DNA from 2 places in the Diaphorobacter sp. ED-3 genome. Region 1 is predicted to be linked to the other one. Evidence: riboswitches for the same ligand, from Rfam matches in the RefSeq annotation. Region 1 holds a riboswitch; the other holds the start of a gene.
The links. Region 1 has a riboswitch for thiamine pyrophosphate ahead of PCQ86_RS10015 (FAD-dependent oxidoreductase). Riboswitches for the same ligand answer to the same signal wherever they lie in the genome.

Region 1 (4,405 bases):
CGCGCAGCAGTTGCAGGCCATAGGGATTCACCGGGCCGCGGCCCGTGCCGATGGGCGCCGCCCACGGCATGACGGCCTGGCAGCCCACGTCCACCAGGCGCTGGCACAGCACCAGGTCTTCAGTGCAGTAGGGCAGCACGTAGAAGCCTTCGCGGACCAGTTGCTCGGCCGCCTGCACCAGGTTCAGCGTATCGGGCTGCAGCGTGTAGTCGTCGCCGATCAGCTCCAGCTTGATCCAGGGGGTGTCGAAGACTTCACGCGCCATATGGGCGGTGGTGATGGCTTCCTGCAGGCTATGGCAGCCGGCGGTGTTGGGCAGCACCGGCACCTGCAGGCGCTTGAGCAGTTCCCAGAAGCTGCTGCCGGATTCGGCCGGGTTGCTGCCCTGGCGGCGCAGCGATGCGGTGAGCATCGCGGGCCGCGCGCGCTGCACGGCGGCCTCCAGCACGGCGGGAGACGGGTAGCGCGCGGTGCCCAGCAGCAGGCGGCTCGGGAACGCCTGGCCGTAGAGCACCAGCGTGTCGGGGGAAGAGGTAGGACTGTTCATGGGTGAAAAAGGCTCAACCGCCGGTGACCGGCGCAATGATTTCGATCTGGTCGCCGGACTGCAGGGCGTGCGCGGCATAGCGGGCACTGGGCACGAACTGCAGGTTCACGGCCACGGCAAACGGGGGCTGGGGGGCCAGGTGGGCCACGGCGTCGGCGACGGTGGCGCCATCGGGCAGTTGCACGGCGTTTTGGTTGATGAATACGTTCATGTGTGCAGCGCAGCTTCGCGGTCGAGCTGCAGCGAGAGGTCGAATTCAGGGGCGAGCTTGGATTGTCCCGTGTTCAGCACCTGCATGACCACATCGAGCATGGCCGGCGCGATCATGAAGCCGTGGCGGTACAGACCGTTGACCTCCAGCACGCGATCCTGCACTACGCGCACGGCGGGCAGGTTGTCGGGCAGGGTGGGGCGGCAGTGGGTGGAGATTTCCAGGATACGCGCCTCGGCAAAGCCCGGGTGCACGGCGTAGGCGGCGCTCAGCAGCTCCAGCGTGGAGCGTACGCTGGCGGGCGACATGTCGTCGGATTCGATCTCGGTGGCGCCGATGACGAACAGGTGGTTCTCCTTCGGTGCGATGTAGATCGGGTAGCGGGGATGCACGATGCGCGTTGGGCGCTGCAGCGTCACGTCGGGCGCGTGCAGGCGTACCACCTCGCCGCGCAGCCCGCGCAGTTGCGGCCATTGCGCACGCGCGCCCAGGCCCCGGCAGTCCAGCACCCAGTCGGGCTGGCCGGCCTGGCCGGGAGTGAAGTCGGCCGGCTGGCGCGCGCTGCCCCAATGGGTGACCACGCCCAACTGGTCCATGGTGGCGGCCAGCGCGGCCAGGGCCTGGCGGTTGTCCAATTGGCCCTCGCCGGGCAGGTACAGGCCCTGGTGGAAGCGCTGTGCGGCCGTGGGCTCCAGTGCAGCCACGCCAGCACTGTCCAGCGCCTGCATGCGCGGCAGCCCGGGCACCAGGCCTTGGGTCTGCTCGAACTTCAGGCGCATGCGCGCGGCTTCGGGCGCGTCCTGGCGGTGCCACAGGATCAGCGTGCCGTCATGTTGGAAGTACACCGGTGCGGCCAGCGGTGCCAGCAGCTCGGGCCAGCGCGCCAGCGAGTGCACGCCCATGCGCACCACGCCGGGCTCGGCCACGATGGATTCGGCCAGGGGGGCCACCATGGCGGCGGCCACGTAGGCTGCGGCGCCTTCGGCGGCGCGGGTGCCTGCCTCGTGCACCTCAACGGCGTGGCCCTGGCGGGCGAGTTCGACGGCCAGCAGGCGGCCCATGAGGCCCGCGCCCAGGATGGTGACGCGGGAGGAGGAGCGAAGGGTGGGGAAAGTGTGCATCGTGTCCGTGATGAAAGGCCAGGCCAAACAACCAAAGGACAAAACGGGAGCGCGCGGCGCGCCGATGCTGTTGAAACTCCCCACGCCAGCATGACCTGGATCGGGTGCTTAGGGTATTTCTCAGTCGCTTGCCGCTTTCGTCAACACGTTCTTAGTGCGGCGGGGACACCCCTGTTTCGTCCGTGGCCGGCATTACAGCACAGGGGTGGTGCCCCTGTTGTTGACGTGGCGCAGGCTCTGGCGTTGCCGCGGCTGCGTTGAATGCGCTGCGGCTTGGCCGATAATTTTTGCCATGAACCAAGAGACACAGACGCCCGGCGGTGGCCGGCGCTATGCGCGCGTGTTGACCATCGCGGGCTCGGACAGCGGCGGCGGCGCGGGCATTCAGGCCGACCTGAAGACCTTCAGCGCCCTGGGCTGCTACGGCATGACCGCGATCACCGCCATCACCGCGCAGAACACGCGCGGCGTGACGGGCATCCACGGCATTCCGCCCGAGATGCTGCGCGCACAGATCGACGCCGTGGTCGAGGACATCGGCGTGGATGCGGTGAAGATCGGCATGCTGCATTCGCCCGAGGTGGTGCAGGTGGTGGCCGACGCGATTCTTCGCCATGGCTTGCCCAACGTGGTGCTGGACCCGGTGATGGTCGCCACCAGCGGCGACCGGCTGATTGCCGAGGAAACCGTGGGCACGCTGGTGCGCGCGCTGTTCCCGCTGGCCGCCGTGGTCACCCCCAACCTGGACGAGGCCGGCTGGCTGCTGGGCCGCGCCATTGCCGACGAAAGCGCGCTGGACGCGGCCGCCACCGACCTGCTGGCGCTGGGCGCGCGCGCGGTGCTGCTCAAGGGCGGGCATCTGCCGGGCGACCGGGTGGTGGATGTGCTGGCCCTGCCTGGCGACGAGCGCCACCGCCTGGAAGCTGCGCGCATCGTCACGCACAACGGCCACGGCACGGGCTGCACCTTGTCGTCGGCGATCGCTGCGCACCTCGCATTGGGCCAGCCGCTGGCGCAGGCGGTGCGGTTGGCCCGCCAGTACATTCTGGGCGCGATCGCTGCCGGGGCCGATGTGCGCACCGGTCACGGCCACGGGCCGCTCAACCATGGCTATGCGCCGGTGGCGCAGCGTGTGATCGAGTAACGGGCGGCTGAGGGAGCGCCGGGCACCGCGCGCGCCACAGGCCCACACCGCCGCGGCACCCGAAATATCACCAGCCCCAGGTCAGGCGCCGGGCCACCCAGCCCTTTTGCCCGTCTTCGCGCTGCACCCGGGCCCAGCTACCCGACTGGCCCAGGCTGCGCACCACCTCATGCTGCTGCAGCTTGCCCACGGTCTTGTGCTGCTGGCCGGGGCCGGCGCGCAGGTTGGCGACGCGTGCCGTCACCACGCGGTGCGGCGTCTTGCTGGTCAGCGGCGCGTACACCCAGCCGAGCGGCTCCTCGAAATCCCGCACTTGGAGCCACCGGCCCTTGCGCTGCTGCACCTGCAGCGGATAGCCCCGACCCAGCTCCCACAGCGTCGCGGAGCGGGTGCTGGGCTCCTCGCGTACGTTGACCGCATTGCCCTTGATGCTGACGAACTCGCGCGCCTGCACGCCGGCGGGCATGAGCAGGGGCAGGGCCAGCGCGGCGGCGGCCAGGGCTTTGGACAGGATGCGATGCGGCAGGGGCAGTGCGAAGGGCACGGGGTGATCTCCTTGGAGTTGGAACTGAGGGATGACAACCCCCAGGTGGAGGGCCGCCCGCGTGCGAAGTTCCGGCCGTTTCAGGCGCGAACCGATGGCCGAAACGTCAATTGCTATGAAAAATAGAGCTGCCAGCGCACTCTACAAGCCATTATTAGACAGATTTCTATTTGGAAACAAGGCAGAACGCGCGCTGCAAGCTCCTGCTTCAATAGCGCCCGGCGCATTGCCGCAGGACGCGCCGCGCCGTCGCCGCAGGTCAGCGGGCCGGGGCGACGCCCAGCCGGGCCTGCAGCCGTTCGCTGCTGGTGGTGTATTCCAGGGGCAGCTTGTGGCCCGCCTGCCGTTCGGCCTCGGCGAAGGCGGCGAGGGTGGCTTCGTGGAAGCCGCACAGGATCAGCTTGCGCTTGCCGGGGTAGGTGTTGATGTCGCCGACGGCGTAGATGCCGGGGACGCTGGTGGCGAAAGTGGCCGTGTCCACGGTCAGCTGCTTGCGGTCCATCGCCAGGCCCCAGTCGGCAATGGGCCCCAGGCGGGGGGAGATGCCCAGGTAGGCCAGCAGCAGGTCCAGCGGCTGGCGCTGTGGCTGGCCTTGTGGGTCCAGCAGGGCCAGCGCCTGCAGGGTGCCGCCGGGCATGGTCTCCACGCCCGTGATCTGGCCGATCACGACCTGGATGCGGCCCGCTTCGCGCAGTGCCTGCAGTTGCGCCAGCGGCGCGGGCGCGGCCTGGAAGGCATCGCGCCGGTGCAGCAGCAGCACCTGCGCGGCAGCGTCCACGCAGTCCAGCGCCGCCTGCACGGCCGCCTCGTCGCCGCCATGTACCACCACGCGCTTGCC
Region 2 (4,405 bases), 1.5 Mb from region 1:
AGGTGGTGGCGGCCATCCAGGACGCCGCGCGCACGATGGCCGACATACGCTCCAGCCACCATGCGCAGCAGCAGGACATCCTCTCCATCCACTCGGCCCTGTCGCGGCTGGACCAGATGACCCAGCAGAACGCGGCCCTCGTGGAAGAGTCCGCGGCCGCCACCGAGAGCTTGCGCGGCCAGGCCCATGAGCTGGCGGCGCAGGTCAGCCGCTTTCGCCTGCCGGGTGAACTGGCGCACGCACTGCCGTCGCCCATGCCCACCCGGCTGCTGGCCGCGGCCTGATACGGCCACTTGGAGCCGGCCTGGCATGGCAGGCCGGCGGCTTTGCGCGGGTCAGTCGGCGCGGTGGATGGGCACGTAGAGCTCGCCGCCCGTGCGGTTGAACTCCTCGGCCTTGGACTGCAGGCCCTGTTGGGCGAATTCGCGCACTTCCTGCGTGATCTTCATCGAGCAGAACTTCGGCCCGCACATGGAGCAGAAGTGCGCCACCTTGGCGCTGTCCTTGGGCAGGGTCTCGTCGTGGTATTCCTTGGCCGTATCGGGGTCCAGGCCCAGGTTGAACTGGTCCTGCCAGCGGAAGTCGAACCGCGCCTGGCTGAGCGCATCGTCACGCGCGCGGGCGCCCGGGTGGCCCTTGGCCACGTCGGCCGCGTGCGCGGCAATCTTGTAGGCAATGATGCCCTGCTTGACATCGTCGCGGTCGGGCAGGCCCAGGTGCTCCTTCGGGGTCACGTAGCACAGCATGGCCGTGCCCATCCAGCCGATCATGGCGGCACCGATGGCGCTGGCGATGTGGTCGTAGCCGGGGGCGATGTCGATGGTCAGCGGGCCCAGGGTGTAGAACGGCGCCTCGTGGCAGGTCTTGAGCTGCTCCGTCATGTTGGCCTGGATCATGTGCATGGGCACGTGGCCGGGGCCTTCGATCATGGTCTGCACGTCGTGCTTCCAGGCAATCTGCGTCAGCTCGCCCAGCGTGTGCAGCTCGGCAAACTGGGCTTCGTCGTTGGCGTCCGAGGCGCAGCCGGGGCGCAGGCCATCGCCCAGGCTGAACGACACGTCGTACGCCTTCATGATGTCGCAGATGTCCTCGAAGTGCGTGTAGAGGAAGCTCTCCTTGTGGTGCGCCATGCACCACTTGGCCATGATGGAGCCGCCACGGGACACGATGCCCGTGCGGCGCGCGGCGGTGAGCTGGATGTAGGCCAGGCGCACGCCCGCGTGGATGGTGAAATAGTCCACGCCCTGCTCGGCCTGCTCGACCAGCGTGTCGCGGAAGATCTCCCAGGTCAGGTCCTCGGCAATGCCGCCGACCTTTTCCAGCGCCTGGTAGATAGGCACCGTGCCGATGGGCACGGGCGAGTTGCGCACGATCCAGTCGCGCGTGGTGTGGATGTTCTTGCCGGTGGACAAGTCCATCACGTTGTCGGCGCCCCAGCGGATGGCCCAGACGAGCTTCTCCACCTCTTCCTCGATGCTCGACGTGACGGCGGAGTTGCCGATGTTGGCGTTGATCTTCACCTTGAAGTTGCGCCCGATGGCCATGGGCTCCACTTCGGGGTGGTTGATGTTGGCGGGAATGATGGCGCGGCCACGGGCGACCTCGTCGCGCACGAACTCGGGCGTGATGATTTTCGGGATGCTCGCACCCAGCGGGTTGCCGGCCAGGCGCTGCTCGCGCGCGGCGTCCTGCATGTATTGCTGCATCCACTCACGGCGACCGTTCTCGCGCAAGGCCACGTATTCCATCTCGGGAGTGACGATGCCCTTCTTCGCGTAGTGCATCTGCGTGACGTTGGCGCCGCTCCTGGCGCGCAGCGGCTGGCGCTGCAGCGCCGCAGCCTCGGCGCGCAGCTGGGCCAGGCGGTCGCCATCCTCGGCCTTCTGGCCGTCGTCCAGCGCCTTGCGCACGCGACCCTCATAGCCCTCGGTGTCACCGCGCGCGGCAATCCATTCGCCCCGCACGCTCGCAAGGCCCTTGCGCACGTCGATCTGCACGGCAGGATCGGTATAGGGGCCGGACGTGTCGTACACGCTCACCACTTCGCCGTTGGTGAGCTGAATGTCGCGCACCGGCACGCGCAGCCCGGGCTGGCTGCCGGCGAGGTAGGACTTGGTGGAAGCGGGAAAGGGTTCGCGCGTGAGCGCAAGCAGGCTGGCGAACTTGTCGGGGGCATTCATGGCGGGCAGCTCCTTCATCGGCGGGATGGATGGAATTGCTCCGCTATCGATCGGATGGACGGACGGAGCACGACCCTTCTTGCGGGTGTACCCGTTCCCCCCTATCCGACTGCAGCTCTTCTTACGCTGGCATGAACCAGATCAAGTTCGCGGTTCCGGCGGTCAGGTCCGCCATCTCAGCACGCCGTTACGTGCACCCCGGAGCGGGGCCGAGTATAGGCGACTTGACCGCCAGCAAGGTGCCTTACAGCAGACGCTCGAGGATCAGCACCAGGAAGAACATGGACGCCGCGATCACGGTCCATTTGACGATGACCAGTCCAAAACGCTTGTAGCGCTGCTGTCCCGTAGCGGCAAAAAAGGCAAACGACACGCCGGCAGCCAGCAGCAGCAGAAGGACAGCCCATCGGAAGATCAACATGCACGCGTCCCCCGTCCATTACCAGGCACGCACCGGCTGTGTGAAACCTGCGGGCGCCTGGCGCTCATTCTCGAAGGTCACGATCTCCCACGCATCCTCGTGGGCCAGCAGTTCGCGCAACAGCAGGTTGTTCATGGCGTGGCCCGAGCGGAAGGCGCTATAGGCCGCCAGCAGCGGCTTGCCAACGAGGTACAGGTCACCCATGGCATCGAGGATCTTGTGGCGGGCGAACTCGGCGTCGTAGCGCAGACCATCGGCGTTGAGCACCTTGTAGTCGTCCATGACGATGGCGTTGTCCAGCCCGCCACCCAGCGCCAGGCCGCTGGAGCGCAGCATCTCCACGTCCTTCGTGAAGCCGAAGGTGCGGGCGCGCGCAATGTCGCGCGCGTAGTTGCCTTCGCCCAGATCGAACTCCGCGCTCTGCCCGGTGGAGTCCACGGCGGGGTGGGCGAAGTCGATGTCGAAGCGCAGCTTGAAGCCATGGTAGGGCTCCAGCCGCGCCCACTTGAGCTGCTGGCCCGTGCCTTCACGCACTTCCACGGGGCGCTTGACCCGTATGAAGCGCTTGGGCGCGTTCTGCAACTCCACCCCCGCGCTTTGCAGCAGGAACACGAAGGAAGCGGACGATCCGTCGAGGATCGGCACCTCCTCCGCCGTGATGTCGATGTAGAGGTTGTCCAGCCCCAGCCCTGCGCAGGCCGACATGAGGTGCTCCACGGTATGCACCTTCGCACCGCCGGCGCCAATGGTCGAGGCCATGCGCGTATCCACGACGGCCGTGGCGGTAATGGGAATGTCCACCGGCTCCGGCAGATCCACGCGGCGGAACACGATCCCCGTGTCCGGCTGTGCCGGGCGCAACGTCAACTCGACCCGCTGGCCGCTGTGCAGGCCTACGCCCACGGCGCGGGTCAGGGTCTTGATGGTGCGTTGCTGAAGCATCCGCCGATTCTAGGCCGCCAGACACGGGCCGGCAGTACCCCTTTTCTATGACGTTGATAGCAGCGAAACGTTCTGCCGCCTGCGCTGCGCGTCGATCTGCAGAAGCGCTGACATACGGACAACGAGCGCGTCGCCGAACAAAATTGGAACAAATGAGGTAATTATGTTAATAAATGTTTACAAAACTCGCCATTTTGGCGAATTTCGGAGAAAGCCCCCCATGACCAAGCTCAGCCTCAAGATGAAGATTCTTGCCATGCTGGGAACGGCGCTGCTCGCGCTGATCGTGATGTCGACCCTGTCGTTGCTGCAGGAGCGCAAGCTCATCATCGACGCCCGCAAGGAAACCCTGACCACCGCCGTGCAGACGGCGCACAGCATCGTCGCCGCTTACAAGGAAGCGGCCGACAAGGGCGCGATGAGCGTAGAGGACGCGCAGAAGGCCGCCAAGGAATCCCTGCGCCTGTCGCGCTACGGCGGTGCGGAAGGCAAGACCGAGTATTTCTACATCTGGACCATGGACAGCCGCGGCGTGATGCACCCCATCAAGCCCGAGTGGGAAGGCCAGGACATGGCCGGCAAGCTCAAGGACGGCGATGGCAACGACCTGCTCAAGCAGATCACGGACGCACTGCAGCGCAGCAAGGATGGCAAGGCGTATGTCTCTGCCAGGTTCATGCGCCCTGGCGAGCAGACGCTCGCACCCAAGCTGCAATACGCCGTGCGCATCGATGGATGGAACTGGATGGTGGGCTCCGGCCTGTACACCGACGATATCAATGCCGCAGTGCGCCAGGCGCTGCTGACCGACCTGCTGGTGGTCGCGCTCGTCACCCTTGCCGTGGGAGTGGTCGGTTTTGCG

Region 2: linked by a shared signal. The riboswitch ahead of thiC (phosphomethylpyrimidine synthase ThiC) and the one ahead of PCQ86_RS10015 (FAD-dependent oxidoreductase) in region 1 are both predicted to bind thiamine pyrophosphate.

The regions. Positions count from the first base shown of each region.
Region 1 covers NZ_CP115182.1:2,026,233-2,030,637, forward strand. Annotated here, with positions in the region: gene PCQ86_RS10005 (thiazole synthase) at 1-547, opposite strand, end outside; gene thiS (sulfur carrier protein ThiS) at 561-758, opposite strand; gene PCQ86_RS10015 (FAD-dependent oxidoreductase) at 755-1,879, opposite strand; TPP riboswitch at 1,940-2,062, opposite strand; gene thiD (bifunctional hydroxymethylpyrimidine kinase/phosphomethylpyrimidine kinase) at 2,172-3,023, shown strand; gene PCQ86_RS10025 (SH3 domain-containing protein) at 3,091-3,489, opposite strand; gene PCQ86_RS10030 (NAD(P)/FAD-dependent oxidoreductase) at 3,827-4,405, opposite strand, start outside.
Region 2 covers NZ_CP115182.1:3,515,431-3,519,835, forward strand. Annotated here, with positions in the region: gene PCQ86_RS17040 (methyl-accepting chemotaxis protein) at 1-284, shown strand, start outside; gene thiC (phosphomethylpyrimidine synthase ThiC) at 336-2,180, opposite strand; TPP riboswitch at 2,282-2,391, opposite strand; gene PCQ86_RS17050 (hypothetical protein) at 2,425-2,601, opposite strand; gene lpxC (UDP-3-O-acyl-N-acetylglucosamine deacetylase) at 2,620-3,543, opposite strand; gene PCQ86_RS17060 (methyl-accepting chemotaxis protein) at 3,764-4,405, shown strand, end outside.